One region of the Micromonospora sp. NPDC049051 genome, then DNA from elsewhere that is predicted to be linked to it. Evidence: riboswitches for the same ligand, from Rfam matches in the RefSeq annotation. Region 1 holds a riboswitch; each other region holds the start of a gene.
What was found. A riboswitch is a leader RNA that binds a small molecule or an ion and turns the genes downstream of it on or off. The one in region 1 is predicted to bind cyclic di-AMP.

Region 1 (7,576 bases):
CCTGCTGGACTTCAGCACCTGCACCGAGTGCGGCCGCTGCCAGTCGCAGTGCCCGGCGTGGAACACGGGCAAGCCGCTGTCGCCGAAGCTGCTGGTGCTGAGCCTGCGCGACCACGCGTACGCCAAGGCGCCGTACCTGCTGGCCGGCGGCGGCAAGGACCTGACCGGCGAGGAGAAGGCCACCGCCGCCCAGCTCGCCCACGTGGACGTGCTGGCGCTCGCCGAGGCCGAGAAGCCGCTGATCGGCACCGCCGAGGACGGCGGCGTCATCGACCCGGACGTGCTCTGGTCCTGCACCACCTGCGGCGCCTGCGTCGAGCAGTGCCCGGTCGACATCGAGCACGTCGACCACATCGTCGACATGCGCCGCTACCAGGTGCTCATCGAGTCGAGCTTCCCGTCGGAGGCCGGCGTCATGCTGCGCAACCTGGAGAACCGGGGCAACCCGTGGGGCGCCCCGCAGAACACCCGCGAGGACTGGACCAAGGGCCTGGACTTCGAGGTGCCGAGGGTCGGCGAGGTCGACGACTTCGAGTACCTCTTCTGGGTCGGCTGCGCCGGCGCGTTCGAGGACCGGGCCAAGAAGACCACCCGGGCGGTCGCCACGCTGCTCAACGAGGCGGGCGTGAAGTTCGCGATCCTCGGTGAGGGCGAGACCTGCTCCGGCGACCCGGCCCGGCGCATCGGCAACGAGTTCATCTTCCAGATGCTCGCCCAGCAGAACGTCGAGACCCTCAACGAGGCGTTCGAGGGCCGGGAGAAGGGCAAGCGGAAGATCGTCGCCACCTGCCCGCACTGCTTCAACACCCTGGGCAACGAGTACGGCCAGCTCGGCGGCGAGTTCGAGGTGGTCCACCACACCCAGCTCCTGGCGCACCTGGTCGCCACCGGCAAGCTCACCCCGGTGCAGCCGGTCGACGGCGGCGTGACCTACCACGACCCCTGCTACCTGGGCCGGCACAACCGGGTCTTCGCCCCGCCGCGCGAGGTGCTGGGGTCCGCGATCTCCGGTGAACTCACCGAGATGCCCCGCAACAGCGAGCGCTCCTTCTGCTGCGGCGCCGGCGGCGCCCGGATGTGGATGGAGGAGAAGATCGGCAAGCGGATCAACGTGGACCGGGTCGAGGAGGCCATGTCGACCGGGGCGAAGACGGTCGCCGTCGGCTGCCCGTTCTGCTCGACGATGCTCAACGACGGCGTGAACGGCAAGGAGGCCGGCGAGCAGGTCGAGGTCGTCGACGTGGCCAGCGTCCTGCTCCGGTCGGTCAAGCCCGAGCAGGCGCCGGGCGGCACCGACACCGAGCGGCTGCCGGTCGCCGGCTGACCCGTACCCCCTGTGACGCCCGAGGGGCGGCGGCACCCTTCCGGTGCCGCCGCCCCTCGGCGTGGTCCGGCCCGTTGCCGCATCGACTGGGATCGTTGATCTCCCGGGCCGATACCCTTGGTACGCAAGCGGTTGCGCAGGCGTGAAGTGGCCCCCGGTCACCTTGATTCCGCTGCCGGCCTTCCCTAATGTTGGGCACCGGCCGCTGTGGGTCGTCTGTCTCGCCCCTCTTCCCTCGCGCGAGGCGCCAAGCGGCCGGGTTGCAAAAGGAGTCGGTGCCGGTGGCAACCATGCCCCCTCATCGTCACGCACCGGGACGGTCTGCTCGCCCGGGTGGCCTGCGCAGGGTCGCCCACCTTCTGCTCACCCTGATCGCCGCGGCGGCGGTCGGCGCCGGCATGCTGGCCGCGCCCGCCCACGCCGAGCCCTCGGTCGACGAGATCGAGGCCGCGATCGACCAGAAGTGGCGGCAGCTCGAACCCACCATCGAGCAGTACAACAAGGTGCGGGCGCAGCTGAAGGTCAACCGCAAGAAGTCGGAGGACCTGCAGAAGAAGATCCAGCCGTTGGCGCTGGAGACCGAGCTGGCGATGGACCGGGTCGGTGCCCTCGCCTCCCGTTACTACATCTCCGGCCCCTCGCAGGAGATCGGCGCGCTGCTGGTCAGCGCCAAGCCTGACACGCTGACCGAGCAGCTGACGCTGCTGGACCGGCTGGCCGCGCAGGAGCGCAAGCAGCTCGAGGGCGTGACGAAGGTCCGCGAGAAGTTCGACGCGGAGAAGCAGAAGCTCGACACGCTGATCGTCTCCCAGACGAAGCAGCAGAACGACCTGGCGGCGAAGAAGAAGCAGATCGACGCCGACATCAAGAAGCTCGAGGCGTCGATGCCGGTGACGACGGTCAAGACCGTGAACTGCCCGACCATCAACGGGGTGGTCAGCGAGAAGGCCCGAATCGCGATCCGGACCGCCTGCGCCCAGGTCGGCGACCCGTACGTCTGGGGTGCCACCGGCCCGAACTCGTTCGACTGCTCCGGCCTGACCCAGTACGCCTACAAGGCCGCCGGGGTCCACCTGACGCACTTCACTGGCGCGCAGTGGAACGAGGGCAAGGCCATCCCGCGCTCCGAGGCGCGCCCGGGTGACCTGGTCTTCTTCTTCAGTGACCTGCACCACGTCGGCCTCTATCTCGGCAACGACAAGATGGTGCACGCGCCCCGGGCCGGCAAGCCGGTGAACGTCTCCAGCATCAACACGATGCCGGTGGCCGGGTTCCGCAGGCCCTGATGCGCACCCGCTGATCCACGCAACGAAGGGCCCCGGTCGGAGTCGACCGGGGGCCCTCGTCGTACGGGTGGATCAGCGGGGCGCGCCCAGCGGGGAGGGCACCAGGTCCACGTCGTCCAGGTTGACGTACATGATCCGGTGACCGAACTGGACCTGCACGTACCTGTTGTCGCCGCGGACGACCGTCCGGTCACCCGGGGCGGAGCCGTCGAACGTGACAGCCCGGTAGTACTCGCCGGGGAGCAGGTTGCCGACGGCGTAGCGCTCACCGGCCGACAGGGTGTACTGCAACGGCGAGATCGCCTGGTACGGCACGCCCTCCGGGTACGCGGCCTGCTCCGGGTAGGCCCGGCCGTACACCGGGATGGTGGCCTTACCGGCCTTCGGGGTCACGACGAACCCGACGGACCACTTCGCCGTCGGCTTCGAGGCGGGGTTGTGGAACCACCCCTTCTGCCCGAGGTACCAGATCGCGGTCCAGTCGCCCTGGACCTCCGCCAGCGCGTACGTCTGGCCGGCCGAGACGCGGGCGCCGTGGTCGGAGACGTACTTGGTGTTGGGGGTGCCGTCGGGCCGCAACGCGATGTCGTTGACCAGCGGCGCGTCGTGGCTCGGCGCGTTGTGCAGGAACAGCGCGGAGGAGCCGCGCAGCGGGCAGGGGGCCTCCGCCGGCGGCGGGTTCGGCACGCCCGGCGGCTGCCGGTTGCAGCCGGTGAACGGCGGCTGGTTGGTGGCGAAGTCGGGGTCGATGGTGACCAGCCCGGTCCGGTGCGTGCCGGTCGACTTGAACGGCGCCTTCAGCAGGTCGAAGTAGTGCGACCAGTCCCAGTACGGTCCCGGGTCCCAGTGCATGCCGCGCACGTTCGCGGCGACGGTGCCGGGGACGTTGTCGTGGCCGATGATGTGGTTGCGGTCCAGCGGGATGTTGTACTGCCGCGCCAGGTGACGGACCAGCTTGGCGGAGGTGCGGTACATCGCCTCGGTGTACCAGGTGCCGTGCCCGGCGAAGCCCTCGTGCTCCAGGCCGATGGACTTGGCGTTCACGTACCAGTTGCCGGCGTGCCAGCCGACGTCCTTGGTCTTGATGTGCTGGGCGATGTGGCCGTCGACCGAGCGCAGGGTGTAGTGCCAGCCCACCCGCTTCGGGTCCTTGACCAGGTTGACGCTGGGGCCGAAGTAGCCCTCGGTGTCGTGGATGACGATGTACTCGATCTTCTGCTGCGTGGGCCGGTTCGCCAGGTCGTGGTTGCCGTAGTCGCCCAGGGCGGGCCCGTACTGCTGGTACGGCGCCGGGATCCACTCGCAGGAGATGTCGACCGGGCACTCCAGCCCGTCGGGCCGGGCGAGCTTGCGCAGCCGCAGCCGGTCCAGCCAGGAACGGTCCGGCTGGACCGCGCTGCCGGCCAGCGTGACGCGCTGCCCGTCGTCGGTCAGCCGGCTGTCGCCGGTGGCGATGGTGGCGTACACCTCGTTGGCGAAGGCCGCCGCGGCGTCGGCGCTGTCCGCGCCCGAGTACCGGGCCACCGCGCCGTACCAGGCCGCGGGGTCGGTGCCGGCACCGACCGGGGCGCCGATCTCCTTCTGGTACGCGGCCAGCAGCGCCGCGCCGCCCCGGATGTTCGCCGTGACGTCCGTGCGCAGCGCCTCCTCGCTGGCGCCGGTCAGTTCCGCGGCGGCGTCGAGCGTCCGGAGCGCCTCGGCGGGCGGGGCGGCGGCCGGCGGCTCGTTGGCCTCGGCCAGGGACGGGCGGGAGTCGTCGCCGCGCGGGTCCTCGCTGCCCTCGTCGTGGTGGGTGCCGCCGGACAGGGCGGCGACGTGCTCGGCGTCGGTGAGGTGCATCGGTCCGTAGCCGCCGCTGGTGCTCGGCGTGCCGGCGTTGGTGTCCCAGCGGGACTGTAGGTAGGAGACCCCGAGCAGGACGCTCTCCGGCACGCCGTACTCGGCCGACGCGGCGGCGTACTGCTGCTGCCGGTCGGTCACCGGCGTCGCTGCGGCGGCGGATCCGGCGGCGGTGAGCGGCGTCGCCGTCAGGGCGGCGGCCACGGCGGCGGCCAGCAGGACGCGTCTGCTCCTCGATGTCGCTGACAGGTGCATCAGACCCCCAGTTCGGGCGGGCAAAGGTGGGGCCACCTTCGCCCCGCCCGCCGCCTTTGGTCAATACCTTTCTGTCTGACACTTCAGAAGGAAGAAAATCTTCGTCTTCCGGGTTGCGGATTCGCCAGGCGCGGGTGGGTACGGAGTGTCACTGCCCGCAGGGTTGCGGATCGATAACGGCCGTCTCTACTCTGGTCATTCGTCGGCCGGTGACAATCCGTCCAACCCGGGCGGTGGCGGTCCGACACCGCCGAGTCGCTCACGAGCGAGCCGGGGACCCAGGTTCCCGGGGTGAATCCGCAGCCCCTGCGGTAGGGCGTCCCCTTCCCGCCCGAACCCGTCAGCTAACCCGGTAGGCGGTCCGGAAGAAGGAGTACGCAGCCCGGTGGCACACCATGCCCCGCGGCCACCGTCGGCCCGGTCGGCCCGCACCGACCCGACGACGGCTGCGCCGCGCCCACGCTGGTACCGCTGCACCACCGCCCTCGCCGCCCTCGCCGCGTTCGCCGTCGTCCTGACCGGCGGCGCCACGGCGGCTCACGCCGAACCGACGGTCGCCGAGATCGAGCGGCAGATCGACGAGGACTGGAACAAGCTCGAACCGATCATCGAGCGGCACAACGCCACCCGACAGGACCTGGCCGCCAGACGCAAGCAGGCGAACGCGCTCGCCGCGCAGATCGGGCCGCTGGAGAAGCAGGTCGACGAGGCGATGGAGAAGGTGGGCGCCCTGGCCGCCCGCGCCTACAAGGGCGAGAACGTCTCCGTCGTCAACGCCCTGCTGGGCAGCCGCTCGCCCAGCGAGATGGTCGGGCAGCTCGAACTGCTCGACCGGTTCGCCCAGCACCAGCAGCAGGACGTGCGGCAGGTCGCCGAGCTGCGCGACCAACTGGCCGCGAAGAAGGCGCCGCTGGACGAGATGGTCGTCCAGCTCAGCCGCACCGAGGCCCAGCTCGCGGCGAAGAAGAAGCAGATCAACGCCGAGATCGACCGGTTGCAGAAGCTGCGGCTGCGGGTCTACGGCAACGGCGGCGGCGGGCCGCTGCGTCCCGCCCCCTGCCCGGCCGGCTACCCCGGCGGCCCGGCCGGTACCGCCGTGAAGTTCGCCTGTGCCCAGATCGGCAAGCCCTACGTCTGGGGTGCCGAGGGGCCGAACTCGTACGACTGCTCCGGCCTGATGCTCGCCGCCTGGGCGAAGGCCGGGGTCTCGCTGCCGCACAACGCCGCGCAGCAGCGCCGGGCCACCGCGTCCGTCAGCCGGAGCGAGCTGCGCCCGGGGGACCTGGTCTTCTACTACAGCGACCTGCACCACGTCGGCATGTACGTCGGCGGGGGCTGGGTGGTGCACGCCTCCCGCGCCGGGGTGCCGATCAAGATGAAGAAGGTCGACGACGGCCCGATCCACAGCTACGGCCGACCCGGCTGACGTGCCCGGAGGGTCCCCGCCCGGCGGGGGCCCTCCGCCCGCCCGCAGGTCGGGTCAGCGGGTCGGCCAGGTGCGCCAGTGCTGCCAGGAGCGGCTCGGGGTCGGCCCGCGCTGCCCCTGGTAGCGCGAGCCGTAGACGACCGAGCCGTACGGGTGCTGCGCCGGCGACGAGAGCCGGAAGATGCAGAGTTGCCCGATCTTCATGCCCGGCCAGAGCGTGATCGGCAGGTTGGCCACGTTGGACAGCTCCAGGGTGACGTGGCCGGAGAAGCCCGGGTCGATGAAGCCCGCCGTGGAGTGGGTGAGCAGGCCGAGCCGGCCCAGTGAGCTCTTCCCCTCCAGGCGGCCGGCGAGCTGGTCGCCGAGCGAGATGACCTCCAGCGTCGAGGCGAGCACGAACTCGCCGGGATGCAGCACGTAGGGCTCGCCGTCGGGTACCTCGACCATCGACGTGAGGTCGTCCTGCTGCTGGGCGGGGTCGATGTGGGTGTAGAGGTGGTTGTTGAAGACCCGGAAGAGCTTGTCCAGGCGTACGTCGATGCTGGACGGTTGCACCAACGCGGGCTCGAACGGCTCCAGCGCGAGCGTTCCCGCCTCGATCTCGCGGGCCAGGTCGCGATCGGAGAGCAGCATCCGCACACCTTAGCGAGCGACGTGCGTGACCTGCGTGTCGGAGTGCGCCTTCGTACAATTGTTCGATAGAATGCCGGCATGGCTTCCTGGTCCGAATTCGCCGCCGACGAGCCCCGCCTCGCCGACGGGATCCGCCTCCTCATGCAGCAGTACGGGCCGGGCTTCGGCTACCTGGCCACCGTCCGCGCCGACGGCGGGCCCCGGGTGCACCCGGTCTCCCCCGTGATCACCGACGAGGGGCTCTTCTGCTTCGTCGTCGACTCGCCCAAGCGGCGCGACCTGGAGCGCGACGGTCGCTACGCGCTGCACTCCTTCCCGCCGGAGGAGAGCGACGACGAAGCCTACGTCGCCGGCCACGCCCGGCCGGTGACCGACCCGGCCCGGGTCGCCCGGCTGGCCCGCAGTCACCGGGCCGCGCCCCAGGTCGACTGGCGGGTCTTCGAGTTCACCGTCGACGTGGCGATGCTGGCCCGCCGCGAGTCCGGTGTCGCTGGCGGGGCCGGCGAGTGGCACGGCCGCCCCGCCGTCCAGGTGTGGCTCGACCCCCACGCGGCTGCCGCCGGCACCGCCGTGCTGCCCGAGACCCGGTCGGGAAGCGTCGGCGGCCACGCCGCCCGCCCGGCCGCCTGAGACGCGGTGCGGCGCCCCGGCACCGTTCCCACCCGGGGCGCCGCACCGTGACCACCATCCCGCCCCCGGGCGCGGCCCACCGGCCGCACACACACCGGTGCCGGCCCCGTCGAGCGGAGCCGGCACCGGTGGAGTCGTACGGCTTGACTACGCCGCGCGGTACGCGTTCCAGGCGGTCAGCAT
Region 2 (7,576 bases), on a different contig from region 1:
ATGGCGGGTAGCCGGTGTTACCACCGGGTATCCCCGGTGTTGCGGTTCCGCGCGGCCCTGGGGAGGTGACGATGCCGGAGCACGTCGAGGTACGTCTTCCCGACGACGTACGCCTGCACGTCGAGGCGGCCGGACCGGCCGACGCCGAGGTCACCGTCGTGCTGCTGCACGGCTGGACGCTGGACGGGCGGGCCTGGCACCGGCAGGTCGCCGACCTGCGGGAACGCTTCGACGACGCGGTACGGGTGGTGACCTACGACGCCCGCGGCCACGGCCGGTCGAGCTGCATGCCACTGCCCACCGCCACCCTGGCGCAGCTCGGCGACGACCTCGCCGCCGTGCTGGACGAGGTGGCCCCGACCGGCCGGCTCGTGCTGGTCGGCCACTCGATGGGCGGCATGACGATCATGGAGTACGCGCACCGCCACCCCGGGCACTTCGCCGCCCGGGCGGCCGGGCTGGTCTTCGTCTCCACGACCGCCGAGGGCCACACGCACACCGTCTACGGCCTCTCGCCCCGGATCGCCCGGTTGATCCGGCTCGCCGAGACCACCGGGGCCGGCGTACTGGCCCGGTGCGGGTCCTGGCGGCCACCCCGGGCACTGCTGCGGGCGCTGCGCCCCAGCATCCGCTGGATGCTCTTCGGTGACCGCTGCGATCCGCACGACATCCGGCTGGTCACCTCGGCGGTGGCCCGCGCCTCGCTGCGCTCGATCGGCGGCTTCCGCGCCTCCATCGGGGCGCAGCACCGGCTGGACACCCTCGCCGCGCTGGCCCACCTGCCGGCGGCTGCCCTGGTCGGCGACCGGGACCGGCTCACCCCGCCGCCCTGCGCCGAGTCGATCGCCGCCGCACTGCCGGCGACCGAGCTGACCGTCTGCCCGGGTGCGGGGCACATGCTGATGATGGAACGCCCCGACGACGTCAACACGGCGCTGGGCGGCGTGCTCCGGCGCGTACTCGCCGCCGCCGGGTCCGGCGCCACCGCCGCCTCCCGGGCGGACTGACCCGCACCCCCGACAGCGCCGCCGGGCGTGACGCGGCTTCCTTTCCCGCACCGGTGGCGCCGCTGGTTGCGCGCGGGCCGTACCCTCTTGCGGTTGGCCTGGCGCGGTTCGCGGGGTTCGCGCCGCCCGCCGCCGACGTCAGGAGGAGCGAGCGGTGACCGACCAGACCACCCTGGAACAGGAGATCGCCGTCGAGCAACGGCATCTCGACCGGGTGTACGCCCGACTGGCCGAGCTGCGCCGGTCGGCGGTCGACGCCGAGAAGGAGGGCTACCGGCTCGCCCGGGTGGGCAACTTCGGGGCGCTGGTCGAGCGGGACGCGATGGTGTTCCACGCCGCGCGGCGGCGACACATGCTCGACGCCGAACACGAGGGCCTGGTCTTCGGCCGGCTGGACCTGCTCGACCGGCAGGTGCTGCACGTCGGGCGGCTCGGCATCCGGGACGACGACGCCACCACCCTGGTGGTCGACTGGCGGGCCCCGGCCGCCGCCGCCTTCTACCAGGCCACCCCCGCGCAGCCGCTGGGCGTGGTGCGGCGGCGCACGATCCAGTCCTCCGCCGAGCGGGTCACCCGGATCGAGGACGACCTGCTCGACCCCGCCGCCGCACCCGCCGACATGGCGGTGGTCGGCGACGGCGCGCTGCTGGCCACGCTGTCGAAGGCCACCGGCCGGGGCATGCGGGACATCGTCGCCACCATCCAGCGCGAGCAGGACGAGGCGATCCGCTCCCCCGGTTCGGGCGTGACGATCGTGTCGGGCGGCCCGGGCACGGGGAAGACGGCCGTCGCCCTGCACCGGGCCGCGTACCTGCTCTATTCCGACCGCAGCCGGTTCGCCGGCGGCGGCATCCTGGTGGTGGGCCCGTCCTCGGTCTTCGTCGAGTACATCGCCTCGGTGCTGCCCTCGCTCGGCGAGGACACCGCCACCCTGCACTCGCTGGGCACGCTCTTCCCGGGCATGACCGCCACCCGCACCGACCCGCCGGCTGTCGCGGCGGTCAAGGGCTCGCTACGGATGCGGCGCGTGCTGGAGCGGGCGGCCCGGGACGCGGTGCCGGGCGGTCCGACCGAGCTGCGCCTGCTCTACCGGGGCACGCTGCTCCGGCTGGAGCGCCGCGAGCTGGACGGGATCCGGGAGCGGGCGATGCCCCGGGGCGCGCGGCGCAACGAGGTGCGCCGCGCCGGCTTCGACGGGATCTTCGCGGCGCTCTGGGCGCAGGCCCGCAGGTTGGGCATCGGCCGGCTGCCCGAGCAGCGCGCGTTCGAGGACGAGATCGCCGAGCGCCCGGAGTTCCGGGAGTTCCTCAAGGCGTGGTGGCCCCGGCTGCACCCCCGGCACGTGCTCGGCTGGTTGGCCCACCCGGAGCGGTTGCACCGGTACGCCGCCGGGATCCTCTCCCGCGCCGAGATCCGACTGCTCGACGACGCGTACCGCAGCCTGGACGCCGCCGGGCTGACGATCGCCGACATCGCGCTGCTCGACGAGCTGGACGCGCTGCTCGGCAAGCCGATGAGACCGGCCCGGGCCAGGCGGGACGCGTTCCAGCTGGCCGGTGGGGTCCGCGAGCTGAGCACCTTCGCCGACCGGCAGCGGGCCGCCCGCGAGGCGGCCCGGGAACGCCCGGAGGACTACCGGGAGTACGCGCACGTGGTGGTCGACGAGTCGCAGGACGTCTCGCCGATGCAGTGGCGCATGATCGGCCGGCGCGGCCGGCTGGCCTCGTGGACGGTGGTGGGCGACCCGGCCCAGACGGCGTGGACGGGCGAGGCGGAGGAGCTGTCGCGGGCCCGGGACCAGGCGTTGGGGCGACGAAAGCGGCACCACTTCACCCTCACCACGAACTACCGCAACTCGGCGGAGATCTTCGCGGTGGCGGCGGCGGAGATCCGCCGGGTGCACCCGGACCTTCCGCTGCCCCGGGCGGTGCGCTCGACCGGCGTCGACCCGGTCGCGCTGGTGGTGCCGCCGGCGGAGCTGGAGGCCGCCGTCGTGGCGGCGACCGGCGCGCTGCTCGCCGAGGTGGAGGGCACGGTCGGGGTGATCACGCCGGTGCCGCGTCGCGACGAGGTGGCCGGCTGGCTGGGCACGCTGGGTGCGCCGCGCCTTCAGGTGGTGACCAGTCTGGAGGCCAAGGGCATGGAGTACGACGGGGTGGTCCTCGTCGCCCCGGGCGAGATCCGGGCCGACCCGGGATCGGGGGTACGGACGCTCTACGTGGCGCTGTCCCGGGCCACCCAGCGGCTGACCACCGTCGACCCGACTGGCTGAGCACCAATTACTTGCACACATTGCGATGTGAGCATAGTTTGAACGCGATTCCGAGCCCCGAGAGGGAGGATGGGCGCGTGGGCGCAGGTCATGACCATCACCACGGGTCCGTGGCGAATGCCGCGCACCGCCACCGGGGCCGGCTCTGGGCCGCGTTCGGGCTGCTCGCCGGCCTGATGGTGGTGGAGGCGGTGGCGGCCTTCCGCACGGGCTCGCTGGCTCTGCTGAGCGACGCCGGGCACATGTTCACCGACGTGCTCGGCATCGGCATGGCGCTCGCGGCGATCGCCGCCACCCGTCGGGCGGGCGGCGATCCGCAGCGCACCTTCGGCCTCTACCGGCTGGAGGTGCTGGCCGCGCTCGCCAACGCCATGCTGCTCTCCGGCGTCGCGGTCTACGTCGTGATCGAGGCGGTCCGCCGCTTCGGCGATCCGCCGCAGGTGCTGGCCGGCCCGATGCTGGTGGTCGCCGTGCTCGGCCTGCTCGCCAACGTCGGCGCGTTCGCACTCCTGCGCTCGGGGGCGAAGGAGAGCATCAACGTCCACGGCGCGTACCTGGAGGTGCTCGGCGACCTGCTGGGGTCACTCGGCGTGATCGGGGCGGCGCTGCTGATCGTCGCCACCGGCTGGTGGTGGGCCGACCCGTTGGCGGCGGTCGCGATCGGGGTGTTCATCCTGCCGCGTACCTGGCGCCTCGGCCGGGCCGCGCTGCGCATCCTGGTGCAGGCCGCGCCGGAACACCTCCAGGTCACGGCGGTGCACGACCGGCTGGCCGCCGTGCCGGGCGTCGCCGAGGTGCACGACCTGCACGTCTGGACCCTGACCTCCGGGATGGAGGTGGCCTCGGCGCACCTGACCATGGCGCCCGACGCGGAGGTCGGCGCGGTGCTGCGCGCCGCCCGGGACGCGCTGCACGACGACTTCAAGATCGAGCACGCCACGCTGCAGATCGAGCCGGGAGCGTCCTCCGGGGCCTGTGGGGCAGTCGAGTGGTAATGAGGACAACCTTAAATCTGGGTGGCTATTGTGGCGCTATGCCGGATTTGACTGTTAGTGGACACACACCCTGCGTCACCAGAGCTGCACCAGTCACACCGGCACCGGTAGTCTCGGCTTCGGCCTCCGCCAGGCGGCACCCACCGGTGCCGGCGGTGGCCGCCGCCTAATCGCCCGACGGGGCGAACCGGGGAACCATGTTCGTGGGGTGCATCCGCGTCAGCGGTAGGGATCTTCCGTCCCGAACCCGTCAGCTAACCCGGTCGGCGGCTGACGGAAGGACGCGTGTATGCCAGTGATGGCACCTGTACGACGACGTGCCGCCCGGACGGCGGCCCTGATCGCCACGATGCTCGCCCTCGGCGCCGCCGTGGCCCCGGTCACCGCCGCCCCGGCGGCGGCAGCCACCCGCGCCGGCCTGCTCGCCGCGGCCCCCGGCCAGGACGAGGAGGGCGGCACCCCGGCCCTGCGGGCCCAACTGGAGGCCGCCAGCAAGGGCTACCTCGACGCCAAGCGCGCCCTCGACACGTCGGCCAGGCGGCAGCAGCAGCTGACCGCGCAGCTCAAGACCACCGAGGTGGAGCTGGCGGCGCGCACCGCCAACGTGGGCGAGATCGCGGGGGCCGCCTACCGCACCGGCCGGCTCAGCGTGGCGTCCGCACTTCTCAACAGCGGCTCGCCGGACGGCTTCATGGACCGCGCCGCCGCCCTCGACGCGGTGGCCGCCAAGGAGGACCGGGCCCTGCGCGAGCTCCAGCAGACCCGGGACGACGCCACCCGCACCAAGCTCGCCCTGGACGGCGAGATCCGGGAGCAACGCAAGCAGGTCACCGTGATGGCCAAGCGCAAGGAGCAGGCCGAGCGGGCGCTGACGGTCGCCAACCAGAAGCAGCAGGCCGCGGGCGGAGGCGGCTCGCCGGGCGGCACCTCGAACAAGACGGCGAAGGCGGCGCCGCGCAACTCCGACGGCTCCTGGCCGTCCGAGTCGTGCAGCGTCAACGACCCCACCCCCGCCAACGGCTGCATCACGCCGCGCACCCTGCACGCGCTGAACCAGGCCAAGGCGGCGGGCTTCACCCGCTACGTCTCCTGCTACCGCTCCGGCGGCTCCGGGGAGCACCCCAAGGGCCGGGCCTGCGACTTCGCGGCGCAGAAGGGCGGCTTCGGCGGCGACGCCACGGGCGGCGACCGGACGTACGGCAACAACCTCGCGGCGTACTTCGTGAACAACGCCGACCGCCTCGCCGTGCTCTACGTGATCTGGTACCGGCAGATCTGGTTGCCGAGCAGCGGGTGGAAGTCGTACAGCGGAGCCAACGGCGACCCGTCCAGCGATCACACCAACCACGTACACCTGTCGGTCTACTGACGCCCGCGCCCCGGGTGCCACGCGTCGCGGCACCCGGGGCGTACCGGCGCCCGTCGTCTCCGGCGGCTCCTGGTCCGGCCCTCCACGACGCCGCGCCGAAGCCGCCCGGAGTCCGGCCGCACGGACAACGCTCCCGCTACCGTCAGCTCATGCGCGGCCACGCACCGTGCCGACGGCTGGAGGGTGGGGGCATGAACGGGTACGACGGATGAGCGGGCACGTGATGGTCTTCGCGCCCACGCCCCGGCTGACGGTGACCGTGGACCAGCCCAGCGAGGCGCCGGAGTTGCACCTGCACCCCGGCGGGCAGGGCGTCTGGCAGGCCCGGATGGTGATGTCGCTCGGGGTCGACGTGGTGCTCTGCACCGCCCTCGGTGGCGAGATCGGCCAGGTGCTGGAGCCGCTGCTGGTCAGCGAGGGGGTGGACCTGAAGGTGGTGGTCCGCGACTCCGGCAGCGGCGGGTACGTGCACGACCGGCGCGAGGGCTCCCGGCGGGAGATCGTGGACGTGCCCGGCCAGCCGCTCAGCCGGCACGAGCTGGACGAGATCTACAACCTGGCCCTCGGCGAGGGGCTGCGCGCCGAGGTCAGCGTACTGAGCGGGCCGAACGAGCCGTCCCTGGTCCCGGCCGACCTCTACCGCCGTTTCGCCGCCGACCTCGGGGCCAACGGCAGCCGGGTGGTGGTCGACCTCTGCGGCGAGCACCTCGACGCCGTGCTGAGCAGCGGCGTCTTCTTCCTGAAGGTCAGCCACGAGGAGCTGATCGCCGACGGCCGCGCCGACGGCGACGACGAGGAGCAGCTCACCCGGGCCCTCTACGACCTGCACGCCGCCGGCGCCGAGAACGTGGTGGTGAGCCGGGCCGACAAGCCCGCCCTCGCTCTCGTCGACGGCGAGGTGTTCGAGGTGGAGATGCCCCGGCTGGAGGCGGCCGACCCGCGCGGGGCGGGCGACTCGATGACCGCCGGGGTGGCGGCCGTGACGGCACGCGGCGGTGACGTGCGCACCGCGATCCGTACCGGCGCGGCGGCCGGCGCGCTGAACGTGACCCGGCACGGCCTGGGCACCGGCCGCATCGACTCGATCACCGGCCTGGTCGACCGGGTGCGCCTCGTACCGGCGGGCAGCCGGCCGCAGGAGCGGACCAGCCCGGACGAGCTGGCCCACCGGGCGGCCGAGCGATGACGCTGCGCGTACTGGTCACCAACGACGACGGGATCGCCGCGCCCGGCATCCAGGCGCTGGCGCGGGCGGCGGCGGACCGGGGCCTGGACGTGGTCGTCGCCGCGCCGCTGGAGGAGGCGAGCGGCACCAGCGCCGCGATGACCGCCGTGGAGCGCGACGGGCACGTGGTGGTCCACGAGCACCCGCTGCCGGAACTGCCCCGGGTCCCGGCGTTCGCGGTCGGCGGCTCCCCCGGCTTCATCGCGCTGATCGCGGTGCACGGCGCCTTCGGGCCGCCGCCGATGGTGGTGCTCTCCGGCATCAACCGGGGCGCGAACGCGGGCCGCGCCGTCCTGCACTCGGGCACGGTGGGCGCCGCCTTCACCGCCGCCGCGAACGGCTGCCGGGCGATGGCCGTCTCGCTCGACGTGCTCTCGGCCGGGGACGCCACGGCCGCCAGCGGGGGCGCCGCGGTGGCCGCCGCCGCGCGGGTACGCGACGCCGAGCGGCACTGGTCGACGGCCGCCCTGGTGGCCCTGGACCTGCTGCCCCGGCTCACGGCGGGGCCGGTGGAGAGCGTGCTCAACGTGAACGCGCCGGACCTGCCGCACAACCGGCTGCGGGGGGTACGCCGAGGCACGCTGGCCAGCTTCGGCCAGGTGCAGATGACGGTGGCGGAGGCCGGGCACGGCTTCGTCCGCACCTCCCTGGAGGAGCCGGGACAGGCCGTGCAGCCGGGCACCGACCTGGCCCTGCTGGCCGAGGGGT
Region 3 (7,576 bases), on a different contig from region 1:
TGACGGGGCTGCGCTGGGTCGCCGCCCTGCTCGTCTTCGGGTTCCACGCCGCGACGATGGGCATCATCGCCGAGCCCGGCCACAAGGCCGTCGTGGACTGGATCTTCACCCTCGGCCTGTCCGGCGTGCAGTTCTTCTTCATCCTCAGCGGCTTCGTGCTGGTCTGGTCGGCGCGGCCCACCGACACCCGCCGGGCGTTCTGGCGCCGCCGGGTGGCCAAGATCTGGCCGAGCCACGTGGTGCTGTGGGGGGCGGCCCTGGCGGTCGCGGCCTGGTTCGCCGACCCGGTGGACCGGTTCGTCGCCGTGGAGAACCTGTTCCTCCTCCAGGCCTGGGACCCCCGGCCGGGCCACTTCTACAGCATCAACACGGTCAGCTGGTCGCTGTCCTGCGAGTTCTTCTTCTACCTCTGCCTGCCGCTGGCGCTGCCGCTGATCCGTCGGGCCCGGCCGTGGGCGCTGTGGGCCGTCGTGGTCGCGGTGCCGCTGCTGATCCTGGCGCTCTGGCCGGGCCAGGCCCTGGTGCCGGAGGAGAGCCGCTGGTGGTTCACCCAGGTCTTTCCGCCCGTACGGTCGCTGGAGTTCTGGATGGGCGTCGCCGCCGCCGAGCTGATGCGGCGGGGCCGCTGGCGGGGCCCGCGCCTGCCCGTCGCCAGCCTCGTCTTCGTGGCGACCTGGCTGGTCGCCGCGCAGTGGGTCCGCGCCGAACTGTGGGCGGCCCTGCTCTCGGTGGCGTACATCCTGGTCATCACCGCGGCGGCCGACGCGGACGTGCGCGGGCGGCGCTCGCCGTGGCGGTCCCGTCCGATGATCTGGCTCGGCGAGGTCTCCTTCGCCTTCTACCTGGTGCACGTCCTGGTGATGATCACCGTCCTGCGGCTCACCGGCGACTGGGGCGTGGGCTTCCGCGGCTGGTGGGGACTGGCGGTGGTGCTCGGCTTCCTGCTGGTGAACCTGGCCCTGGCCGGCCTGCTGCACCGCTTCGTGGAGAAGCCGATGATGCGGCTGCTCACCCCGCGCCGGCCCGCCCGGCCGACGCCGCCCGGCGGGGACGACGCCGGGAGCACCTCCGGCGGTACCGGGCCGGCGGAGGCGTCGGGGAAGCGGGACAGCGCCGTGCCGCGCCCCCGGTCCGCCGAGCCACGGACCGGGGACCGACCGGCGTACGTCGACTCACGCTGACCGTCCCGGCGGGCGGGACGTTCCCGCCGGGGCCGGCCCGCGCACGGACGGTAATCCCACGGTTTCGGTGACGCCGGTCACCATGGCGCCGAATCGGTCAACCAACGTGCGCGGGTCGATTCACGCCGCGAATTCGGGGTGCCGATGTCCGCCTGCTTGACCCCTCGTCCCCCGGAGGGCTCCCAGAAACGGTCGTCCCATTGAGTCACGACAGTGGCTCGATGCCCGCAAAATCGGGCCCAGGATCCAGGTTTAGGCAGGTGGGGTGGGGTTGGCAGGGCGCGAACCGGCCAGTAATGTCGGCGCGTCCGGTGCGGTACCCGATCGCCAGAGGGCGACGCCGCGCCGACCCGCCTAATCGTGAACGACGAACCGGGGACCCACTGCTTCATGGGGTGAATCCGAGGGCCGTAGGCCCTTGGTAGGGCGTTCTTCCCGCCCGAATCCGTCAGCTAACCCGGTCGGCGGTGTCGGAAGGAGTTCCATCCTCGTGCAGCACCCATCCGCCCCTCGGTTGTTCCGCCGTCTCCACGGCGTCGCGGTGCCCGCGCTCCTCGGCCAGCAGGTCGTGAGCTGACCGACCGGTCACCGTCGTTCGTCGCCCGGCATCCCGGGCGCACCCCCTGAGCAGCCCAGCACCCCGCACGGACGCCCGTCCGCGCGGTCGGTCCGCCCTGCCCTCGGCACGGATCGCGGGCTGCCCACCCCGAGCCCGTGGAGGAAACCGTGAAGCACCACCTCAAGCGACAGCTGCGTCGCCTCACGTCCGAACGTCCGTACCAGCTGGCCGCCGCGTCCGCCGCCGCGCTCGTGCTGGCGTCGGGCACGGGCGCGCTGCTGGCCAGCACCGACGAGGCCCCCGCCGCCGCGCAGGCCCCGGTCGCCGCGACCGAATCGCGCGACGACGACGCCGCCTCGCGCGGAGCGGCCCGGGTCACGACCGCCCCGTCCAGCGCCGCTCCGGCGGCCTCCAGCGCAGCCCCCTCGGCCAGCGCCTCCAGCGCCGCCGCCAACCCGGATGTGACCCGTGAGCCGGAGCGGCCGAAGCCCCCGGCGGCCAAGAGCCTGAACTACGACTACCAGGCCCAGACCACCTTCTACAACTGCGGCCCGGCGGCCGTCCGGCACGCCCTCAGCGCCGCCGGCATCGCGCGCAGCCAGGACACCCTCGGCGCCCAGCTTGGTACCGACCAGATGGGCACCGACTCCGCCGAGGACACCACCCGCGTGCTGAACGCGACGGTGAAGGGTGCGCCGTACCGGACCCGGATGATTCCCGGCGGCGCCGCCACCCCGGCCCAGATGGACCGGCTCCAGGCCGACGTCGTCGCGGCCATCGGCGACGGGCGGGGCGTCGTGGTGAACGTGGCCGGCAGCGCCACGGACACCAACGGCGGCTGGCACTCGTTCCCCGGCGGTCACTACGTCGCCGTCGTCGGCTACCAGGACGAGGGCCGGCTGGTGAAGATCGCCGACTCGGCGAACCCCGCGACCGCCTCGTACTGGATGAGCACCATCGCCCTGGCGAACTGGGCCGCCACCCGCGGCTACTCCGCCTGAGCGACACCGTCGGGCGTCGGCTCCCACCCGGGGGCCGGCGCCCGATGTCGTGTCCGGGTCACGGCCCTCGCCCTCGGCCCGCCCGGGTGACAGACTGCGCTGCATGGTCGACGGAACGGGTGACCGGGAGGACGGCCGGCGCGTGCTCCTGCTGCTGCACGGCATGGGCGCCACCGGCGAGGTGTGGCTGCCGTGGGCGCCGCTGCTGGAACGCCGGTGGGCGGGGCGGTGGCTGGCGCCGGACCTCGCCGGCCACGGCTGGTCGCCGCCGCTGCCGGAGTACTCGTTCGCGGGGCTGGCCGCGCGGATCGCCGCCGCCCTGCCGGCGGGGGAACGGCTCGTCGTGCTGGGCCACTCCCTCGGCGGGGTGGTCGGGCTGGCGCTGGCCGCCCGCGGCGCCGGCCTGCCGGTCGACGCCGTGGTCGGGGTCGGCATCAAGGCGGTCTGGTCACCGGCGGAGCTGGCGAAGGCAGGCGAGTTGGCGACCCGGCCGGTGACCTGGTTCGCCAGCCGGGACGAGGCGGCCCGCCGCTACCTGCGGGTGGCCGGGCTGACCGGGCTCGTCGCCCCGGAGCATCCGATCGTGGCGGCCGGGCTGCGCCAGGTCAACGGCCGCTGGCGGCTGGCGATGGACCCCGCCGCGTTCGGCGTGGGCGAGCCGGGCCTACCCGCCCTGCTGGCGGCCACCGACGTGCCGGTGCTGCTGGCCCGCGGCGAGCACGACCCCATGGTCACCGACGCCCAGCTCAAGGAGTTGGGCGTGCCGGTCGCCACCCTGCCCGGCCTCGGGCACAACGCCCACGTCGAGGCCCCCGAGGCGGTCCTGGCCCTCGTCGACCCCTACCGCTGACCGGAGGCGTCAGGTGGTGGGGGAGAGCGTCGCCTCGTCCGGGTCGACCGGCACGCCGGGCCCGCCGGCGGTACGCGGGGCCGGCGGGTTCCAGCCCTCGTCGAGCTGCCGCCGCGCCGCCGCCAGGAACGCCTCGGCGTACGACTCGGCCGGGAAGTCGCCCAGGTAGCGGCTCCGGGTGGTCCACCGCGCCGAGGCCAGCGGATCGGTGTCCAGCAGCGCGGTCAGCACCTCGTCGACGTTGGACATGTCGGGCCGCAGCACGTAGCCCGACCCGGCGAGGGGGAACTGCTCGCCGAACCGGTCGCCGGAGCCCACCATGTCGGTCACCGCGTACGGCTTGCCCGAGTAGAGGTAGTCGGAGATCACCCCGGAGACGTCGGAGATGAGCGCGTCCGAGCGGTTCACGCACTCGGTCAGGGTCAGCTCCCGGCTGGCGGCGGCGCCGAAGACGTGCTGCCGGCCGCTGCGGGCCCGGTCCGCGGCCAGCAGCTCGGTGAGCCGGCCCAGCTGGCGGGCGGAGGCCGGGTTCTGCGAGGTGTACGGGTGGGCCCGCAGGATCACCGTCGCGCCCCGGTCGAGCAGCCGGCGGAGCAGCTTCTCGGCCACCGGCAGGGAGCAGTAGTTGGCGTCGGCGTTGTGCCCCGTCCAGGTCGGCGTGTAGAGCACCGTCGGGTTGGCCCGCCCGGACGCCGCCTCGGGGCGTACCTCGATCGCCTCGACCTGCGGGCGGCCGACGACGACGAACTTCTCCGCCGGGATGTCGACCCCGGCGCGGGCGTACCGGTCGATGGCGGCCTGACCGGCGACGAAGATCCGGTCGAAGATCGCCGAGACCGGGTTGGCGCTCGGGGCCTTGTCGCTGTCGCCGTGGTGCAGCTGGACGTGGGTCAGCTGGGTAAAGCGGATGCAGTGGCTGTTCTTCGCGCCGTGGTTGACGTAGAACGCCACCCGCAGGCTCGGCACCAGCGCCTCGTCCATCGCCCTCGTGGTGGGGCAGTAGACCACGGGCGCGCTGGTGGCCGCCGCGATCACGGGCAGGAACTCCGGCTCGCGCACCATCACCAGGAACGGCCGCCCGATCCGCTCCAGGTACGGCAGCCACATGGTGACCTGGTACTCCGAGCCCGGCGGGGCGGAGAAATGGAGCAGGAACTCGGGCTGGTGCCGGCGCAGCGCGCGGGACACCGCCGAGCCGCCGGCCCCCGGGCGGAACCGGCGTCGGGCCAGGTCCAGCCCGACCGCCCCGGCACCGGCGGCCACCAGCAGCACGGCCGCCAGCGCGACCCCGGCCGGCAGCGCCGCGACGGCGGCCAGCGCCAGCAGGGCGAGCAGCCCTGACAGCGCGTCGCCGAGGCGGGCGGCGACCAGCGGCGTCCAGGTGCGCACCGGCAGGTTCGCGGCGCGTACCTCCAGTCCACCGGCGTCCCGCAGCGGATTGACCAGCAGTACCAGTCCCAGCAGGACCAGGGCGGTCGCGGCCAGCGCCGGATCGAACCCGGCGTCGAGGCGGCGGGCGTAGCCGACCAGGATCGCCGCCGCGACCAGCGCGGTCTCCGCCGCGTTGTCGGCGCCCGGCCGTACCCGCCGCTCCCAGGTGGCGGCCGCGAGGGCGGCCACGGCCAGCCCCAGCCCCCAGCCGGTCGCGCCGGTCAGCGCGACGACGAGGAACGCCAGCACCGCCAGGCCGGTGGCCAGCGCGCGGGCGAGCAGCTTCCGAACCAGGTCACCACGCATGTCGGCTCCGTTTCCCGCCGTGGCCCGAAAATCCGCCGTCAGCCGAGGCCGGCCGGGCTGGCGTCCCGCTCGGCGCGCGGCGGGCCCGGCTGGGCCGGCACCTCGCCCGGCGCGCGGCGCACGTCGATGACCTGGCCGGTCAGGTCCGAGATCAGCACGTCCAGCGACGCCTGGGCGACGGTCTCGGCGGCGAGCAGGGTGTGCTCCGGTTCCTCGCCGAACGCCTTGGTGCGCATCGGGGTCGCGGTCCGCTCGGGGTTGACGCAGTTGACCCGTACGCCGAACTCCGCCCACTCGTCCGACAGCGCCTGGGTGAGGTTGACCAGGGCCGCCTTGGTGGAGGAGTAGAGCGCGTAGTCGGCCCGGCCGCGGGTGTAGGAGCTGGAGGTGTAGAGCAGCAGCTGGCCCTTGGTCTGCTGGAGGTAGGGCAGCGACTGGCGGGCCACGATGACCGGCCCCACGAAGTTGACCTGGAGCACCCGGTCCATGGTCTCCTGGTCCATCTCCGAGAGGGGACCCTTCTCCAGGATGCCGGCGGTGACCACCACGTGGTCGATCCGCCCGGTGGCCTCGAAGGCGGTCTTCAGCGCCGCCTCGACGTCCTCGGCGCGCTCGACGTGGGTGCCGGTGCTGGAGCGGCTGAACGGGAAGACCTGCGCGCCGTAGCGGCGGGCCAGCTCGGCGAGGTCGTGGCCGATGCCGTAGCTGCCGCCGAAGATCACGATGGTCCGGCCGGTCAGCTCCTCGGTGTAGCTGCGCTCGTCGGTCACCCGGGGCGCCTGCGCGGCGGCGAGCTGGAACAGCTTGTCCGCCAGGTGCACGTCGACCGGGTGGGTGACCTTGATGTTCTCGTCGGAACCGTCGATGACCTTGATCGGGGTGCCGGGCAGGTAGCGCAGCACCACCCCGCAGTCGTCGGTCGCGGCGAAGTGCGGGTCGCCCTCGGCGAGCCGGTAGGCCTCGCGGATGGTGCCCGAACGGAACGCCTGCGGGGTCTGGCCCCGGCGCAGCGAGGAGCGCACCGGGATGTCGGTGATGCAGTCGTCCCCGTCGACCTGGATGATCGTGTCGGCCGACGGGATGGCCACGTCGACCGCCGCGTACGTCCAGAGCGCGTTCACGCACTCCCGGACGATCCGGCCGCTGACCAGGGGCCGTACCGCGTCGTGGAAGAGGATGTTGCAGTCGCCCTCGCCGACGGCGTCGAGCGCGATCCGGGTGGTGGCGTTGCGGGTGTCGCCGCCCTCGATGACCCTGGTGACCTTGCGGAAGCCGGCCTTGTCGACGATCTGCTGCGCGTCGGCGACGTGGCCGGTGGCCATCAGCACGATGATCTCGTCGATCTCGGGCGCCGCCTCGAAGACCGCCAGGGTGTGCTCGATGATCGGCTTGCCGGCGATCTTCAGCAGCTGCTTCGGGATGCCGAGGCCCAGCCGGGTGCCCGTGCCGCCGGCCAGCACCACCGCCACCGTCCGCGAGGGCCGCCACGGTACCGGGTTCTCCGGTGCGGCGTCCGGGCCAGCGGTGTGGTCCTGCGTCATTGCCGAAGCCTCACTCTCAGGGTGCGTGAACAGAAGGTTCCGCCCGCGCGGCGACCGGATGAACCTTAACGCGCGAACCGCGCCGCCCTCACGGGGCGACGCGGTCGGCCGGCACCGGGCGGATGCCGTACGTGCGCCGGGGCGCGCTACTTGCCGGTGAACGCCTCGTACTCCCGGACGACCTCGTCGGTCGGGCCGTCCATGCGCAGGACGCCCGATTCCAGCCAGATCGTCCGGTCACAGGTGTCCCGGATGGAGGAGAGCTGGTGGCTGACGAGGAACACCGTGCCGGCGCCCTCCCGCAGCTCCCGTACCCGCCGCTCGCTGCGCTTGCGGAAGATCTTGTCGCCGGTCGCGAGGGCCTCGTCGATGAGCAGCACGTCGTGCTTCTTGGCCGACGAGATGGAGAAGCGCAGCCGGGCCGCCATGCCGGAGGAGTAGGTGCGCATCGGCAGCGAGGCGAAGTCGCCCCGCTGGTTGATGCCGGAGAACTCGATGATCTCGGGCGTCTGCCGCTGCACCTCCTCGGGCGACATGCCCATGGCCAGGCAGCCCAGCACGACGTTGCGCTCGCCGGAGAGGTCGTTGAGCAGGGCCGCGTTGACCCCGAGCAGCGAGGGCTGCCCCTGCGTGTAGACCGCGCCGCGGTTGACCGGGAGCAGGCCGGCGATGGCACGCAGCATGGTCGACTTGCCCGAGCCGTTGCT
Region 4 (7,576 bases), 480 kb from region 1:
TGGCGGTCACCCCGTCCATGCGGTTGAGCTTCTTCTCGATCCGGGCGGCGCAGGAGGCGCAGGTCATCCCGCCGATCGCCAGCTCGATCATGTTCGGCGCGTACGGCAGGGGCTTGCTGCTGGTCGTCATCACGGTCCCGTCAGTCGTGCCCGTGACCGGGGACGCCGTGGCTGGCGTCGGCGGTCGGGGAGCTCGTGGCGGCGGGGGTGCCCGCCGCCGGGGCGCTCGTCGCGGCCGGGACACCCGGCGCGGTCGGGCTGCCGGCGACGACGGTGAACTCGGCGGTACGCACGACGCCGGCGTGCTTGAAGTCCAGGTAGAGCCGGTAGGCGCCGGCCGACGGCACCTCGGCGGAGAAGCTCACCTCGGGGCCGGGCCGCGTCCGCCCGTCACCCGGCTCGCCGTTCGGGTGCACGTGCAGGTACGCCAGGTCGCCCTGGCGCAGCGCCACCAGGTGGCCGTACGCGCCCAGGTAGGGCTCCAGGTCGGTGACCGGTGCGCCGTCGCGGCTCACGGTCAGGGTCAGCTCGGCGGTGCGGCCGGGCTGCGGGGCACCCGCGAGCGTGACGGTGTAGCCGTCGACCGTGGTGCTGGTCGCCGGCGCGGGCAGGGGCCGCTCGGTCAGCGCGCCGGGGAGGGTCACGTCGACGCCGAGGGTCAGCGCCTCACCCCCGGTCGGGGTGAAGTCGGCGAACGCCCGCCAGACGCCGGGCCCGGCGAGCGGCGAGTCGACCCGCCAGGTGCCGTCCGGCGCCATCTCCGGGTGCACGTGCCGGAAGCCGGAGAGGTCGCGGCGGGCCACGATCAGGTGCATGCGCTTGTCGTGCGCCACGTCGTACGCGGTCACCGCCCGGCCGTCGGGACCGGTGACCTGGAAGGCGAACTGCCCGGCCGGGGCGTCCACCGGACGCAGGGTGTATCCGCGGTCGGAGACCAACAGCCCGCCGGGCAGGTGCGCTGCCGCGCCGTTGTCGCCCCCGTGTCCGCCTGCGCCGTCGTCGCCGTGCCTCCCGCCGGCCTCGTGCGGGGCCTCGGTGGGCGGCGTCACGGGGTCGGCCACCTGACCGACCCCGTACGTCGCGCCGAACACCACCGCGAGGCCGAGGGCGAAGCCGCTCAGCTTCGTCGCCGTGTTCATGGTGCGCCTCGTCTCCCCCGTGCCCGCCGTCAGGCGCCGACGAGGTCGTAGCCGGCCTCGTCGACGGCGGAGCGCACGGTGTCGGTTTCCAACGGGCCCTCGCTGGTGACGGTGACCCGACCGGCCGCGACGTCGACCTGGACGTCGCTGACGCCCTGGATCGCGCCGACCTCCTTGCTGACCGCGGAGGCGCAGTGCCCGCAGGTCATGCCCTGCACCTGGTACGTGGTGGTGATCATCGGACTCTCCTCTCGACGCCTCCAGCCTATACCCCCAGGGGGTAGTGCGGAGGCGAACCACGCCTACTGCCGATTACCGGTACCCGGTGGGGGTATCCCGGACACGAAGGACCGTACCATACCCCCGAGGGGTACGTTATCCTCGACGTCATGACCACACCGACGCCCACCCCGACCAGGGGATACACCGCCACCAAGGACCAGCTGCTCGCGCGGCTGCGTCGCGTCGAGGGGCAGGTCCGCGGCATCGAGAAGATGGTCGACGACGACCGCTACTGCATCGACGTGCTCACCCAGATCTCCGCCATCCAGGCCGCCCTGGACAAGGTCGCGCTCGGCCTCCTCGACGGGCACGCGCGGCACTGCATGCACGAGGGCGCGGCCGAGGGCCGGGCCGAGGAGATGGCCACCGAGATGATGGCCGCCGTCGGCCGCCTGATGAAGCGCGGCTGAGCCGCCGGCAGCTCCTCCGCCGTCGGCGCACCGGGTCGCACGCCGGTCTCCTCCCGGCAGGCTCCGCCCGTGGCGCCCCGGCGCCCCCCGATGGGAGACGCCGGGGCGATCGGATCAGAACCGGCCGAGGATCTTCCGCATCGTATCGATCTCCGCCTGCTGGGTGCTGACGATCTGCTGGGCCAGAGCCTTGGCCTCCGCGTGCACGCCCCGGGCCAGCTCGTCGCGGGCCATCGTGACCGCGCCCTCGTGGTGGGCGATCATCATGGTCAGGAACTGCCGGTCGAACTCCCGGCCGGCGGCGGCCGCCAGCTTCGTCATGTCGGCGTCGGACATCATGCCGGGCATGCCGTGGTCCATGTGCGGCATCTCACCCGGCGTCGGCACCGGCCGTCCCCAGGCCGCCAGCCAGCCGCTCATGGTGGCGATCTCGGGCGCCTGGGCCGCCTTGATCTCGGCGGCGAGCCGCTTGACCTCCGGGTCCGCCGCCCGCGTCGCCACCAGGTCGGCCATCTCCACCGCCTGCCGGTGGTGCGGAATCATCATCTGGGCGAACATCGCGTCGGCGTCGCCGAACGCCGTCGCGCCGGTGGCGGTGGCCGCCGGCCCGCCGGTGCCGGGGGTGCCGTGTCCCGCGCCCGGGGACGGGTGGTCGTCGCCGCCGCAGGCGGCCAGGGCGAGAGCGGCGGTGACGGCGACGCCGGCCAGGGCGGCACGGCGCGCGAGGGTACGAGTGGTCATGTCTGAGCCTTTCGGTGTCGGAACGTAGGCGGCACGACGAGGACGCGGAACGGCGTGAGCCGCACCCGCGTCGAACGCGTCCTACCTGCGCAGCACCGAGACCGTGGCGAGCCGCAGACCGACCGGCCGGGGTGGCGGGGCCCGGGGCGGCAGGACGCAGCCGACCGGACCGCCCCCCACCGGGCCGACAGCGCGTACGCGGGCCGACAGGAGCGCCGCCAGCAACAGCAGCGAGGCCGCGAACGCGCCCAGCACGGCCAGGCACACTCCCCACCCGGGCAGCTCTCCCCCCGCGCCGCCGGACGGCAGGAGCTGTCCTGCCGCGCAGCCACCGGGGCAGTCCACGACGGCCCCGAGGGCCGCCCCTACGGCATGGAGAGCCGCCCCGCCGGCGTGGAGGGCGACGTCCTGCGGGGGCGGCGCGAGCGCACCGTCGGCGTGCGGGGCGAGCGCGGGGGCCGCGTGCGGGACGGGCGCGAGCACCACCTGCCGGCCGGGCGCGAGGGCCGCGTGCGGGGCGGACGCGGCGGCGTGCCCCGACGGGGCGGGGGCATGGCCGGTCGGGTGCGAGTCGTGACCGATCGTGTGCATGGCGGCCAGCCCGAGCAGCGTGCCGACGAGCAGCAGGAGCCGCGCGCCCCGCGTCGCCGTCACCGTCGTCCGCACAACCGTCACGCTAGCGCGTCGACCCGCTCCGCACGGGTACCAACCCGCGGCGTCCCCGCATCGATGCCCGACTGAGGTCCGCGTCGCGACACCGCCCGCACGACCTGCGCCCCGGTGCGGGGGTGGCTACCATTCGGCCGGTGGCCATCCGGACTCCGCACCGTCCGCACCGCGTCCTCCGCCGGGCGGTGGCACCGATTACCCGCCGCCGGGCGGGGGCCGACGACCGGGGTACGTGACCGCACCGCCACGCGGGGACGGTCCCCCGTCCCGGCCGCGTGGCGCGGCTGAACCGACCGGCCCGCCGGCCCGTACCACGCCCTGGATTCGTTGGGAGACACTCGATGGGCGCCGACCACACCCGTCCCGCTCCGTCCGCCCCGCCGGGCGTACGGCGGGTCCTCTTCGCGACCGTGGTGCCCCTCTTCGTCGCCACGTTGATCGCGGCCCTGGTGCTGTGGCCACGGGACACGCCCGATCCCGTGGCCGGCACCGACACGCCCCGCTACCACGGCACCGTCACGCGGGTGGTGACGGAGCCGTGCCCGCCGGCCCCGGAGACCCCGGAGGGAGGCCCGGGGGAGGCACCGGGCCCCTGCGGCATGGTGACCGTACGGGTGGAGGACGGCCCCGACGCCGGCCAGCAGGTGCAGACACCGATTCCCGCCGGGCCCGGCGCACCGACCGTCGCCGTCGACGACGAGATCATCCTGGTCGAGCTCACCGACCCCGCCGACCCCACGGCCAGCGCCTACAACATCGCCGAACACCAGCGCGGAAAGCCACTGATCTGGCTGGTGGCGCTCTTCGCGGCCGCCATCGTCGCCTTCGGGCGGTGGCGCGGGCTGGCCGCGCTGGCCGGCCTGGCGGCGAGCTTCGCCATCCTGCTGACCTTCGTGCTGCCCGGGATCAGCGCCGGGAGCCCGCCGCTGCTGGTCGCGGTCGTCGGCGCCGCCCTGATCATGTTCGTGGTGCTCTACCTGACCCACGGCGTGACCGTCCAGACCTCGGTGGCCGTACTCGGCACGTTGGGCAGCCTGGTGCTGACCGGTGTCCTCGGCACCATCGCCACCGCCGCGACCCACCTGACCGGGTTCGGTTCCGAGGACGCCACCACGCTGTCGATGTACCAGGCCGACGTCGACCTGCACGGCCTGCTGCTGGCCGGGATCATCATCGGCTCCCTCGGCGTGCTGGACGACGTCACGGTGACCCAGGCCGCCACGGTCACCGAACTGGCGCACGCCAACCCCGGGCTGTCCCGGACGCAGCTCTACCGGGCGGCGACCCGGGTCGGCCGGGCGCACATCGCCTCGACGGTGAACACCATCGTGCTGGCGTACGCCGGCGCCTCGCTGCCGGTGCTGCTCCTGCTGACGGCCGACTCCCGGGCGGTGACCCAGCTGCTCACCAGCGAGTTCCTCGCCCAGGAGATCGTCCGCAGCGCGGTCGCCACCCTGGGTCTGATCGCCGCCGTGCCACTGACCACCGGGCTGGCGGCCCTGGTGACCACGGCCGGCCGTCGCGGCGGGGACACCGCCGACCGCGCCGCGACCGCGCCGACCCCCCGGCCGGCGACCGACCGGTCCGAGGCGCTGGAGGCCCTCGGCGGGCCGCGCGGGGAAACGCCGTCCGCCGCTCCCACCGGATGGTCCGGCCGGGACAGGAGTACGGACACCGCATGGTGAAACTCCGCAGCGTGACCGACCGGGGCGTCCGGCCTGATAAACGCGTCACTGGTCACCGTGTGCCATTACGAAATAACGCATTTAGTCGGCTTAGGGACGTAGATCCCCGGGAGTGCTCTCGGGTAACCTCGCTGCCGGTCACCATTGAAGGCGCGCAGCGGCGCCTGCGGTGCCGCCGCCCAATCGCCGCCAGGCGAGCCGGGGAACCAGGCACGTGGGGTGAATCCGCGACAGCGGTAGGGGCCACTTCCGCCCCGAACCCGTCAGCTAACCCGGTCGGCGGTCGACGGAAGGGAAAACTGTGACGGCACCCCTACGCCGCTGGCTGACGCCTGTGGTGGCCGTACTCGCCGCGCTGGCGGTCCTCGCCGGCCCTGTTCCGGCGGTGGCCGCACCCACCCCGCCCACGCCCTCCGGGCACGGGGACGACGAGCCCAAGCTGCTCGACGACCTGATCGAGGCCCGCAACCGGTCCTACGTCCAGGCCAAGGCGAAGCTGGCGAAGTCGAAGAAGCGCCAGCTCGAACTCGCCCTGGAGGTCGACCGCGCGCAGGCCGAGCTGAACGCGCTGGCCCCGCAGGTCAGCCAGATCGCCGCCCAGTCCTACCGGACGGGGCGGATCGGGGCGGTGTCGATGCTGCTGGACACCGCCAGCCCCGACTCGTTCGTCCAACGCGCCGCCGCGCTCGACGAACTCAACCTGGTCAACTCCAAGAAGCTCGCCGAGGTGAACGCGGTCAAGGACCGCGCCGAGCAGGCGAAGCTGGCGCTCGACGCCGAGGTGCGCGAGCAGCAGCGGCTGACGAACGAGATGGCCCGCGGCAAGAAGGAGGCGGAGAAGGCGCTCGCCCTGGTCGGCGGCAGAGGGCTGACCGGCGGCAAGGTGGTAGCCACCTCGCCGGTGGCGAAGATCGCGCCGGGTCGTACCGCCGACGGCGACTGGAAGCCCCTGTCCTGCACCGAGGACGACCCCACCACCTCCGGCTGCATCACCGCGCGCACGCTGCACATGTACAAGGAGGTCAAGCGGGCCGGCTTCAACCGGTTCGTCGGCTGCTACCGCTCCGGCGGCCCGTACGAGCATCCGAAGGGCCGGGCCTGCGACTGGTCGCTGCAACGCAGTGGCTTCTCCCCCTGGCACAACGACGACACCTACATGTACGGCAACAACCTGACCGCGTTCCTGGTCCGCAACGCCGACCGGCTCGGCATCTACTACGTGATCTGGAACAGGCAGATCTGGTTCCCGGCGACCGGCTGGAAGTCCTACAGCGGCCCGTCGAACCACACGGACCACGTACACGTGTCACTGCTCTAGCAGCGCCCCCGGGCCACGCACAGGGCCGCCCCCGCCGGACGCGGGAGCGGCCCTGTGTCGTCGGGTGGGACCGGAGTCAGGCGAGCGCGACGCTGGCCGCCGGCTCCGGCGCGTCGACCGCGAGGGCGGGCACCGCGGCCACCGTCCGCACCTCGCCGGCGGTCAGCCGGTACGACATGCCGACCACCCCGCAGCGGCCGGCGGCCACCTCGGCGGCGAGCACGGCGGAGCGGCCCAGCATGGCCTCGACGGTGTACGCGATGTGGATGTCGACGATCCCGTCGATGTCCTCCACGCCCTCGGCGGCGGCCCGGCGCAGGCTGGGCACCACGGCGTCCACCACGGCGCACAGGTGGCCCGCCGGTGGGGTGCCGGTGGCGTCCGCCGCACGCGCCGCCTGGACGGCCCCGCAGGAGTCGTGCCCGAGCACCACGATCAGCGGCGTGCCCAGGACCGTGACGGCGTACTCCACGCTGCCCAGCACCTCGGGGCCGATGGTGTGCCCGGCGGTGCGGACGACGAAGAGGTCACCCAGGCCCCGGTCGAAGATGATCTCGGCGGCGAGCCGGGAGTCGGAGCAGCCGACGATCACCGCGAAGGGGTGCTGCCCGTCGGCGACCGCGGCGCGGTGCCCGGCGTCCTGGTTCGGGTGACGCGGGGCCCCGGTCACGAACCGCCGGTTGCCGGCGTGCAGCTCGGCGAGCGCCTGTTCGGGATTCGTGGGGGCCGGCGCGGTGCCGACGTCGAGCGGGGCGCCCGTCGTCGGTGCCGGGAGCGTCAGCTCCGGGCCTGGTTGGGTGCCTGGCGATCCGGGACGGCTCATCCCCACCTCGCTCCTCGCGTGAACAGCCTGGTCACCCGGGCCGACGCTGGACGCGGGCTGCCACCACGGTCACACGCAGCGCAAGGTACGTCAAGGGATGCGTGATATGCATTTCATATGTCCGGCGACTCCCCGTACGGCGACTCTCGCACCTCGCGCACCCGCCGGACGCGAGGGTACGGAGCAAAACACGAAGCGGGGGCCATACGATGGCGGACATGGCGACGACAGGGGAGACCGGGAGCACCCGCAACTGGACGTTCCTCACCAACCACGGGCACGTGCTGCTCGCCATCGCCCGCAACCCCACCGCCCGGCTCCGCGACGTCGCCGACGAGGTGGGCGTCACCGAGCGGGCCGCGCAGGCGATCGTCGCCGACCTGGAAGCCGGCGGCTACCTCTACCGCACCCGGGTGGGCCGGCGCAACGAGTACACGCTGAACCCCGCCGGCCGGTTCCGGCACCCCGCCGAAGCGGACCGGCAGGTCGGCGACCTGCTCGCCCTCTTC

Region 2: it holds a riboswitch for cyclic di-AMP, as region 1 does, so the genes downstream of both, ACGFIR_RS21865 (coiled-coil domain-containing protein) here and ACGFIR_RS01545 (NlpC/P60 family protein) in region 1, are expected to answer to the same signal.
Region 3: it holds a riboswitch for cyclic di-AMP, as region 1 does, so the genes downstream of both, ACGFIR_RS08960 (C39 family peptidase) here and ACGFIR_RS01545 (NlpC/P60 family protein) in region 1, are expected to answer to the same signal.
Region 4: it holds a riboswitch for cyclic di-AMP, as region 1 does, so the genes downstream of both, ACGFIR_RS03870 (coiled-coil domain-containing protein) here and ACGFIR_RS01545 (NlpC/P60 family protein) in region 1, are expected to answer to the same signal.

The regions. Positions count from the first base shown of each region.
Region 1 covers NZ_JBICTL010000001.1:317,597-325,172, forward strand. The annotation lists gene ACGFIR_RS01530 ((Fe-S)-binding protein) at 1-1,324, shown strand, start outside; gene ACGFIR_RS01535 (NlpC/P60 family protein) at 1,615-2,610, shown strand; gene ACGFIR_RS01540 (N-acetylmuramoyl-L-alanine amidase) at 2,683-4,704, opposite strand; cyclic di-AMP (ydaO/yuaA leader) riboswitch at 4,943-5,077, shown strand; gene ACGFIR_RS01545 (NlpC/P60 family protein) at 5,090-6,130, shown strand; gene dcd (dCTP deaminase) at 6,185-6,763, opposite strand; gene ACGFIR_RS01555 (pyridoxamine 5'-phosphate oxidase family protein) at 6,842-7,393, shown strand; gene ACGFIR_RS01560 (zinc metalloprotease) at 7,541-7,576, opposite strand, start outside.
Region 2 covers NZ_JBICTL010000005.1:154,851-162,426, reverse strand. The annotation lists gene ACGFIR_RS21880 (alpha/beta fold hydrolase) at 72-1,007, shown strand; gene ACGFIR_RS21875 (HelD family protein) at 1,162-3,279, shown strand; gene ACGFIR_RS21870 (cation diffusion facilitator family transporter) at 3,357-4,274, shown strand; cyclic di-AMP (ydaO/yuaA leader) riboswitch at 4,428-4,559, shown strand; gene ACGFIR_RS21865 (coiled-coil domain-containing protein) at 4,573-5,643, shown strand; gene ACGFIR_RS21860 (1-phosphofructokinase family hexose kinase) at 5,852-6,829, shown strand; gene surE (5'/3'-nucleotidase SurE) at 6,826-7,576, shown strand, end outside.
Region 3 covers NZ_JBICTL010000002.1:363,452-371,027, reverse strand. The annotation lists gene ACGFIR_RS08965 (acyltransferase family protein) at 1-1,181, shown strand, start outside; cyclic di-AMP (ydaO/yuaA leader) riboswitch at 1,523-1,663, shown strand; gene ACGFIR_RS08960 (C39 family peptidase) at 1,896-2,741, shown strand; gene ACGFIR_RS08955 (alpha/beta fold hydrolase) at 2,845-3,591, shown strand; gene ACGFIR_RS08950 (CDP-glycerol glycerophosphotransferase family protein) at 3,601-5,328, opposite strand; gene ACGFIR_RS08945 (SDR family NAD(P)-dependent oxidoreductase) at 5,367-6,869, opposite strand; gene ACGFIR_RS08940 (ABC transporter ATP-binding protein) at 7,016-7,576, opposite strand, start outside.
Region 4 covers NZ_JBICTL010000001.1:799,690-807,265, reverse strand. The annotation lists gene ACGFIR_RS03905 (heavy metal translocating P-type ATPase) at 1-130, opposite strand, end outside; gene ACGFIR_RS03900 (hypothetical protein) at 141-1,139, opposite strand; gene ACGFIR_RS03895 (heavy-metal-associated domain-containing protein) at 1,169-1,378, opposite strand; gene ACGFIR_RS03890 (metal-sensitive transcriptional regulator) at 1,529-1,831, shown strand; gene ACGFIR_RS03885 (DUF305 domain-containing protein) at 1,946-2,572, opposite strand; gene ACGFIR_RS03880 (hypothetical protein) at 2,654-3,238, opposite strand; gene ACGFIR_RS03875 (YibE/F family protein) at 3,583-4,926, shown strand; cyclic di-AMP (ydaO/yuaA leader) riboswitch at 5,093-5,224, shown strand; gene ACGFIR_RS03870 (coiled-coil domain-containing protein) at 5,228-6,244, shown strand; gene ACGFIR_RS03865 (carbonic anhydrase) at 6,321-7,067, opposite strand; gene ACGFIR_RS03860 (helix-turn-helix transcriptional regulator) at 7,277-7,576, shown strand, end outside.